DNA from 2 places in the Desulfofundulus sp. TPOSR genome. Region 2 is predicted to be linked to the other one. Evidence: a T-box and tRNA genes for the amino acid it is inferred to sense, from the RefSeq annotation. Region 2 holds a T-box; the other holds one or more tRNA genes.
The links. A T-box is a leader RNA that pairs with one kind of tRNA and senses whether it is charged. The one in region 2 lies ahead of metG (methionine--tRNA ligase), so its partner is inferred to be a tRNA-Met.
Positions count from the first base shown of each region.

Region 1: it encodes a tRNA-Met, which carries the amino acid that the T-box ahead of metG (methionine--tRNA ligase) is inferred to sense. The anticodon was not compared.

Region 1 is NZ_JAAOEF010000004.1:179,061-183,472, reverse strand. Features, by position in the region: gene G7K71_RS16690 (serine hydrolase) at 1-429, shown strand, start outside; gene pdaA (delta-lactam-biosynthetic de-N-acetylase) at 495-1,469, opposite strand; tRNA gene G7K71_RS16680 (tRNA-Thr) at 1,902-1,977, shown strand; tRNA gene G7K71_RS16675 (tRNA-Tyr) at 1,989-2,074, shown strand; tRNA gene G7K71_RS16670 (tRNA-Met) at 2,160-2,235, shown strand; tRNA gene G7K71_RS16665 (tRNA-Thr) at 2,238-2,313, shown strand; tRNA gene G7K71_RS16660 (tRNA-Met) at 2,428-2,504, shown strand; gene tuf (elongation factor Tu) at 2,672-3,874, shown strand; gene rpmG (50S ribosomal protein L33) at 4,088-4,237, shown strand; gene secE (preprotein translocase subunit SecE) at 4,292-4,412, shown strand, end outside.
Region 2 is NZ_JAAOEF010000001.1:1,360,329-1,364,740, forward strand. Features, by position in the region: gene G7K71_RS06685 (TatD family hydrolase) at 1-762, opposite strand, end outside; gene metG (methionine--tRNA ligase) at 759-2,360, opposite strand; T-box leader at 2,763-3,067, opposite strand; gene G7K71_RS06695 (AbrB/MazE/SpoVT family DNA-binding domain-containing protein) at 3,247-3,501, shown strand; gene rsmI (16S rRNA (cytidine(1402)-2'-O)-methyltransferase) at 3,581-4,412, opposite strand, start outside.

The DNA of each region.
Region 1 (4,412 bases), on a different contig from region 2:
ATTGCCTACCGGATGCTGGTGCGCCACCTGGGTAAGGATAACGTGGCCCAATTTATGCGTGACCTGGGCGGGCAAACCGTGTTCCCGGGCGGGGAGAATATCACCACTGCCCGGGACATGGGCCGGTATATGGAGGCGGTGCTGGAATTCAGCCGTGAGCATCCCGCCCTGGGAGAGCGCCTGTTGGATGATATGGCCAACCCCATTTACCACGTGGGTTTGCCCGGTAGACTCCCGCCGGAGGTAAGGGTGGCCCATAAGGAAGGGGATGTCTGGGGTGTGGCCAACGATGCCGGGATTGTTTTTGCCGAACACCCTTACATCCTGGTGGTGCTGTCCAAAGGGGAAACGGATGTGGATAAAGGATTTGCCCGCATCGCGGAGATTTCCCGGATGGTCTATGACTACCAGGTTAATCTGAAGCGGTAATGCTGCGCAAAAGGCCTGGCGATTCTCAAGTTACGCCAGGCCCTTGTTTTAGTGCCGGCAAACCGCTAAGCTTTTTTCGCCACCAGATCATCCAGCGTCTTAAAGGTGTACCCCTGGGCCCTGGCGTCTTTAAGGATACGGTCCAGGGCTTCGGTGTTGTCCCTGGATACGGCGTGCAGCAATATTACCGCCCCGTTGTGCAGGTTATCCATTACCGACTGGTAGGCTTCCTGGGAACCTCCGGGCATGGGTACCCAGTCCACCAGGGCCAGGCTCCAGAAAATGTTGTAATATCCTAATTGCCTGGTTACCGCCAAAGTGCGCTCACTGTATTCCCCCTTGGGCGGGCGCAGGTATTTCATCTTCTTCCCCGTCAGCTTTGTGAAAAGTTCTTCCACCGATTGCAGTTCTTTCTTGATCTCCTCATCGCTGATATCGGGCAGGCTGGGATGGTTCATAGTGTGGTTGCCCACGATGTGCCCTTCAGCCGCCATACGCTTGACCAGCTCCGGCTGGGTTTTGACGTAATGCCCGGTCACAAAGAAGGCGGCTTTGACGTTGTTGGCTTTGAGAATGTCCAGTATTTTGGGCGTGTAGCCGTTTTCATAACCTTCGTCAAAGGTCAGGTAAAGCACCTTTTCACCGGGACTGCCAATCCAGTAGGCGTCATACCGGGCCAGGGTGTCGCGGATTGCTTTGGGCATTTCCGGTTGCTGGTGGTTGTCGTTACGTTTAATGCCCCAACCGCGGCGTGCGTTGGACAAGGAAGTAGTGGTCTGGCCGGTCTTTTTATTGCCGGTGGCACCTTTCTTTTCATTAACATTTTCCGGGATTTGAGCCTTTGCCTCATTTTTTGCTGGTTTTACTGCCTGTGAAGGGGGGGGATTTGCCGTTGTTTTTTCCCCCGCAGGTTGGGAAGAATAGACCCCAGTAGCACTGGACTTTGGATTTTCCGCCGCCAGGTACATCTTGCCGGCGTAAAACCCACCGGCAATTACAGCCATTATAAGTGCCACGGTTGCTTTAGCATATCGGGACAACGGATTTTCCTCCTTGATAGTAAAAATATCTAGCATTAGCTTGGGCAGGGAAATAAGGAATTATTCCCGGGTCCTGATCCAAAAAATTCGACACCTTTTGCCACCGCCCCTCTTTTGGTATATTATTTTTAAGGGCGTTTCACGGGAAGCCCGGCTGCCCGCTGAACTTTGCCTGTATACCTGACGTTTACTTAAGCCTAATACCAGGGCAGCTTCAAAGGTTGAGATCTGACCCTCCAGAGCCCGCTGCAAAACCAGCATCCGCTTCAGTTCCGTCTGTGACAGGGTAACCATCTCCTTCATACTGACATTTTTACTGACGGATTTTACCCTGACAATATCACAGACGGATCACACAGGCTGCGGTGGAGGTATTGACACGGTGAGGCTTTTCTGTTATCATAATAACTGCGTCTGAAGTTATTGTGCCATGCCGGCGTAGCTCAATTGGCAGAGCAGCTGACTTGTAATCAGCAGGTTGCGGGTTCGAGTCCCATCGCCGGCTCCAGTTTTTCCCGTGGAGGGGTTCCCGAGTGGTCAAAGGGAGCAGACTGTAAATCTGCCGGCTGACGCCTTCGCAGGTTCGAATCCTGCCCCCTCCACCAAGTACCTGCTTATTCTTCAGGACCGGACTTCTTCAAATAAGGGTTTGAAAAAGTTCCGGTTCTGTGTTATAATATAATTTGCCGACGCGGGGTGGAGCAGCCGGTAGCTCGTCGGGCTCATAACCCGAAGGTCGTAGGTTCAAATCCTACCCCCGCAACCAATGCCACTATAGCTCAGTCGGTAGAGCGCGTCCTTGGTAAGGACGAGGTCACCGGTTCAATCCCGGTTAGTGGCTCCAGTTTCAGAGGTCAGAAGTCGGAGGTCTGAGGTTGGAAGGAGCCGCCTGGCGACAGGGGAACTCAGGTGGACAGCAATTCTGACTTCCGACATCCGACATCTGACTTCCGCTCATGGCGGCGTAGCTCAGTTGGTTAGAGCAAGCGGTTCATACCCGCTGTGTCCGGGGTTCGAGTCCCTGCGCCGCTACCACTACAGAATCGCCAGCGTAAAAGCTGGTGATTTTTATTTTGGGGAGCAGGAATTTTAAGCCCTTTAGCGAATTTTGTGTTCTATGGCTTATTGCATGATTTAAAGAAAAGTGGTAATAATTTAGAAGTGTGTAAAAAAGTGGGTTTCAAGGAGGAGGAAAGAGAGTCATGGCCAAGGCCAAATTTGAGCGGACGAAACCCCACGTAAACGTAGGGACCATTGGACACGTTGACCACGGGAAGACCACTTTGACGGCAGCCATCACCACGGTGCTGGCCACGGTGGGCAGGGCGCAGGTGAAGAAATACGAAGAGATCGACAACGCTCCGGAAGAGCGGGAGCGGGGGATTACCATTAACACGGCCCACGTGGAATACGAGACGGAAAAGAGGCACTATGCCCACGTGGACTGTCCGGGCCACGCGGACTACGTGAAGAACATGATCACGGGTGCGGCCCAGATGGACGGTGCGATTCTGGTAGTATCGGCGGCGGACGGTCCCATGCCCCAGACGCGGGAGCACATATTGCTGGCCCGGCAGGTGGGTGTGCCCTACATTGTGGTGTACATGAACAAGGCGGACATGGTGGACGACGCGGAACTTCTGGAACTGGTGGAGATGGAAGTGCGGGAACTTCTGTCCACCTACGAATTTCCCGGGGACGACGTGCCGGTGATCACCGGTTCGGCGTTAAAGGCACTGGAATGCGGCTGCGGGAAGCGGGAGTGCGAATGGTGCAAATCGATCTGGGAACTGATGGACGCGGTGGACGAATACATTCCGACGCCGCAGCGTGACATTGACAAGCCCTTCCTGATGCCCATAGAAGACGTGTTCAGCATCACCGGTCGCGGCACGGTGGTGACGGGGCGTGTAGAGCGGGGCACGGTGAAGGTGGGCGACGAAGTAGAGATAGTGGGACTGATGGAAAAGCCGAAGAAGACGGTGGTCACGGGAGTGGAGATGTTCCGGAAGATCCTGGACCGTGGGGAAGCTGGGGACAACATTGGATGTCTGCTGCGGGGTATCGACCGTAAAGAAGTGGAGCGGGGGATGGTGCTGGCGAAGCCCGGGAGCATCAAGCCGCACACCCACTTCAGCGCGGAAGTATACGTGCTGACGAAGGAAGAAGGTGGGCGGCACACGCCGTTCTTTAACGGGTACCGGCCGCAGTTTTACTTCCGGACGACGGACGTGACGGGAACGATAACGCTGCCTGAAGGTGTGGAGATGGTGATGCCCGGGGACAACGTTCGGCTGGAGATCAAGCTGATCACCCCCATTGCCATTGAAGAAGGGCTGCGCTTCGCCATCCGGGAAGGTGGCCGTACCGTCGGAGCCGGCGTGGTCACCCAGATTATTGAGTAACGAGCAGCAGCGAATGGAGAAACGGATGAAGAAGGAATTGCCTGTCGATTCCTTCTTCATTGCTTATATATAAGTTTACTTATGGAAGGCTATGGTTACACTTGTTGTTTAGAGGAGTCACTATTGACATCACCGGGGAATTATGTTACAGTGGATAAGGTTAATTCCAGGGAGTTTTTTGCAAGTGTTTTTTAGTTTTAGGAGGTGGCCAGGATGCGGGTTAGTGTTACTCTGGCCTGCACGGAATGCAAACGCCGGAACTACACCACCACAAAGAACAAGAAAAATGATCCCAACCGGCTCGAATTGAAAAAGTACTGCAAGTACTGTCACACCCATACCCTCCACAAGGAAACCCGTTAGTCTTTTCCCGCCGCGACAGGCTTGCGATAAGGGTTTTTTAAGGATGTGGCTAACATGGCACCATTGAGAGGACTGATCAAAAGGGACGGTTCGCGAAACGAAGTGGCGGTTCGCGACGGAGCCAGGGCAGTTAAGAAGCCCGAAAAAAGGCTCGTGATGAAAAAGGAGAAGGTGA
Region 2 (4,412 bases):
GAACAGGCGCCGGGCATTCGCCGTGGTCGCCCGGGCCAGCTCCTCCAGGGTCACGCCCTTTAACGCGGCTATTTCCTCCGCTACATAGCGCACATAGGCCGGCTCGTTGCGATTTCCCCGCCGGGCCTGGGGGGTGAGGTAAGGAGCGTCGGTTTCCACCAGCAGGCGCGAAAGATCCACCCGGGCGGCCACCTCTCTGGGCCGGCGGGCATTGGGATAGGTCACCGGCCCGGCAAAGGAGATGTAAAGGCCCATGGCCATACATTCCCTGGCCATTTCCCAGCTGCCGGCAAAACAGTGCATTACTCCCCCGGCCGGCCCGACGCCGTCCCTGCGCAGGATGTCCAAAATGTCCCCGTGGGCGTCCCGGTCGTGGATGATCACCGGGAGGCCCAGCTCCCGGGCCAGGGCCAGCTGCTCCCGGAAAACCTTTTGCTGCACGTCCCGCGGACTCAAGTCCCGGTAATAGTCCAGGCCGATTTCCCCGATGGCCACCACACCCCGCCGGCGGCACATTTCCTGCAGCCGGCCCAGGTAATCCTCTGGGACCCCCCCGGCATCGTGGGGATGGATGCCCACGGCGGCAAATATAAAGGGATATTTTGCAGCCAGATTTATGGATCGGGCGGAGGAAGGCAGATCGTAACCGGCATTGATTATCTGCACCACGCCGGCCTTTTGGGCCCGGTCCAGCATTTCTTCCCGGTCGGCCTCAAATTTGCGGTCGTCCAGGTGGGCGTGGCTGTCAATCAGGTGAATCATGCTAACCCCCTGTCCTTTTCCAGGGTCTTCAGATCAATGCGCGGGAAGAGGGCTTCGCCCCGCCGCACCTTTAATCCCGCCGGCAGACGCCCCCAGCTCAAGGACTCCCAGGTATGGAGCCCGGGTTGGTCGGCAATGCCCAGCTGGGACCAGATCCGGCCGGGAGTATTGGGCATAAAGGCGGTGATCAACACGCCGATAAAGCGCACGCTTTCCGCCAGGTTGTAGAGCACGGTGTTCAGGCGCTCCCGGCGGGCGGGATCCCGGTTCAAAACCCAGGGCTCCGTTTCGTCGACGTACTTATTGGCCCGGTTGACCAGTTTCCAGATGGCGCCCAGGGCGCTGGACAGCTCCCGGCGGTCTATCAGCTCCTCCACCGCCGCAGGGGTTTGTTCGGCCAGTTCAATTAGTTCCCGGTCCACGCCTTCCGCCGGCCCGGGCTGTGGCAGCACGCCGCCGGAATACTTTTCAATCATACCCAGGGTGCGGCTGACCAGGTTGCCCAGGTCGTTGGCCAGGTCGATGTTAATGCGCTGCACCAGGGATTCCTCGGAGTAATAGGCGTCGGCCCCAAAGGGCATCTCCCGGAGCAGGTAGTAGCGGATGGCATCCACTCCGTACCTGTCAATCAGGACCAGGGGATCCACCACGTTGCCCTTGGATTTGCTCATCTTCCCGCTCTCCAGCAGGAGCCACCCGTGTCCCACCACCTGCCGGGGCAGCTCAATGCCGGCGGCCATAAGGATAATGGGCCAGATGATGCTGTGGAAGCGTACGATGTCCTTTCCCACCAGGTGGACGTCGGCCGGCCAGAACTTGCGGAAAAGGCTGTCGTCCTCGCTGCCGTAGCCCAGGGCCGAGATGTAGTTGGTCAGGGCGTCCACCCAGACGTAGATCACGTGTCTGGGGTCGAAGGGCACCGGGATGCCCCAGTCGAAGGTGGTGCGGGAAACACACAAATCTTCCAGACCGCTTTTAATAAAGCTGATCATTTCGTTACGCCGGGAGACGGGCTGGATGAAATGAGGATTTTCCTCGATGTACTGCAGCAACCGGTCGGCATATCTGGACAGGCGGAAGAAGTAACTCTCCTCCCGCACCAGCTCCACCGGACGGCCGCAGTCCGGGCAGTTGCCCTCCTCCAGCCGGCTTTCCGTCCAGAAGGTTTCGCAGGGAGTGCAGTACCAGCCCTCGTAGCTGGCCTTGTAAATGTCCCCCTGGTCGTAAAGCTTCTGGAAAATGGCCTGGACTACCCGCTTGTGCCTTTCCTCGGTGGTGCGGATGAAGTCGTCATAGCTGATGTCCAGTTTTTTCCACAGGTGTTTGAACCCGGCCACAATCCTGTCCACATATTCCCGGGGAGTCATACCTTTTGCCCGGGCGGTGCGTTCAATTTTCTGGCCGTGCTCGTCGGAGCCGGTTAAAAACCAGACGTCGTAGCCGGTGAGGCGTTTGAACCGGGCCATGGCATCGGCGGCCACGGTGGTGTAGGCATGGCCGATATGCAGGTTGTCGCTGGGATAGTAAATGGGTGTGGTGATATAAAACGTTTTGCGCAAAAACAGATCCCTCCTAGCAGCCGGATATTTAAGTTCCATTGCAGGCTGAAATACTGGTAAGAGCGGCAGTCGTCCCGGAGCACTGGAGCGGCGAGGGACGGCCGTCACCGTAGGGAAAAAACAGAAAATGGCCGCCGTTTTGCACGAAGCGAGCGACTTTGAGCCGAGCAGATGCCAAACTTAGCGAGGCCGAGGGCGGAGGCGGGGCCGAGGGCATGGATGCCCGAGGCCGGCCCCTGAAGCATGGATGCTGAATGGGCCGGGAACCCCGCCGGAGCCCGAGGTCGAGCGCTAGTTTGGCCTGCGAGGCGAACGGAGCGAGCGCGTGCAAACGGCAGGCAAGGATAGGTAAGCCGATGTTTCGCCTGGCCCGGAGCACTGGAGCGAGCGGGGATCAGTGCACCGTTGCCCCGCTCCGCCATAAAAAAACTCCGCCCAGTTTACCGGGACGGAGATCTTTCCGTGGTACCACCCAGATTCACCCCGGCCTCACGGTCCGGGGCCTTGCCCAGTACGGCCGCAAGGGCAAAACCTTTACGGCGATACTGCAAGCATGGATAACGGGCGCTCAACCCGGCCCCACCTACTGACCCTTCACTGAAAAAGTGTGCCCCTTTGGGCCTTGAGGGCGTTCAGCGGGCAGCTCCGGGGCCATGTTCAAACTGTCTTCCCCGGCGGGTTTTCACCTGACCCCCGCTCTCTGTACGGGTACTGGCAGCTCTACTCTTCCCCTTCATCACCTGTTCCCAACATCTAGATTGTATTGAAAAAAGCCTTGACTTGTCAAGTTTTCCCTTCAGGCGAAAAATTTATACAAAAAAAGCCAAAAACATATTGACTTTAACTGGGTAACTTGGTACCATTTACTTGTATGATAAACTAGTTTCTTGTCGATCTATGTAAATTTTAAGGGGAGGGAAAGACTTTGAAGTCAACGGGTGTTGTTAGAAAGGTGGACGAGCTGGGGAGGGTGGTTATTCCAATCGAGTTACGGAGAACTCTGGGGATTGACGAAAAGGACGCCCTGGAGATCTACGTAGACAACGAAAAAATTATCCTCAAGAAGTACGAGCCCGGCTGCGTCTTCTGCGGCAACGCGGCGGAGGTACAGCTTTACCGCGGCAAGCTGGTATGCCGGAACTGTGCCGTGGAAATGTTTGAAAATGCCAAGGCCATGTAAGGAATCATAAAATTATCATAACCTTAAATGACCATGGCGAAGGGCCGGGTGGGAGGGGATTTTGATCACCAACCGGCCCTTAAGAGTTTCCTTCACCGTCCCGAACCACCTGGTTGTAAACGTCCCGCCGGGACATTCCCCGCAGCCGGGCCACCTCCCGGATAGCTGCCTTTTTATCCATACCCTGCACCTGGAGGAGAGCAACGTGCTCCTGCAGTGAAAGCCCCCGCCAGGATTCATCCCGTGTACCCGCGGCCTCTTCTTCCCGGGCGCCGGCCACCACCAGGGTAAACTCGCCCCGGGGAGAGTGGAGGCGAAAGTGTTCCACTGCCTGGGGTAATGTACCCCGCCAGATTTCTTCATATTTTTTGGTCAGCTCCCGGGCAACGGCAATCTGCCGCTCTCCCAGGATTTCAACCATATCAGAAAGGCTTTCCAAAAGACGGTGGGGGGCTTCGTAAAAAATAATGGTCCGCCTCTCTCCCTTTAACTCCTGCAGCTTTCGGCGCCGGGCACCGGCTGCCGCCGGAAGGAAGCCCTCAAAACAAAAAGAAGAGGTGGGCAGACCAGAGGCCACCAGGGCGGCCAGGGCCGCGCTGGGCCCGGGCAGGGGCACCACTGGAATACCCTGGCTTATGGACAGGGAAACCAGTTCCTCCCCGGGGTCGGATATACCCGGCATGCCGGCATCGGAAACCAGGGCGATCCTCCGGCCGGCCGCCAGCAGGCTTAAAAGATACCGGCCCATTTGCCGGCGGTTTTGTTCGCGGTAGCTGACCACCGGTGTGTGTATGTCGTAATGGGCCAGGAGCTTTCTGGTGTGGCGGGTATCCTCGGCCGCAATCAGGTCCACTTCCCGCAATATCCGCAGAACCCGCAGGGTAATATCCTCCAGGTTGCCAATGGGGGTG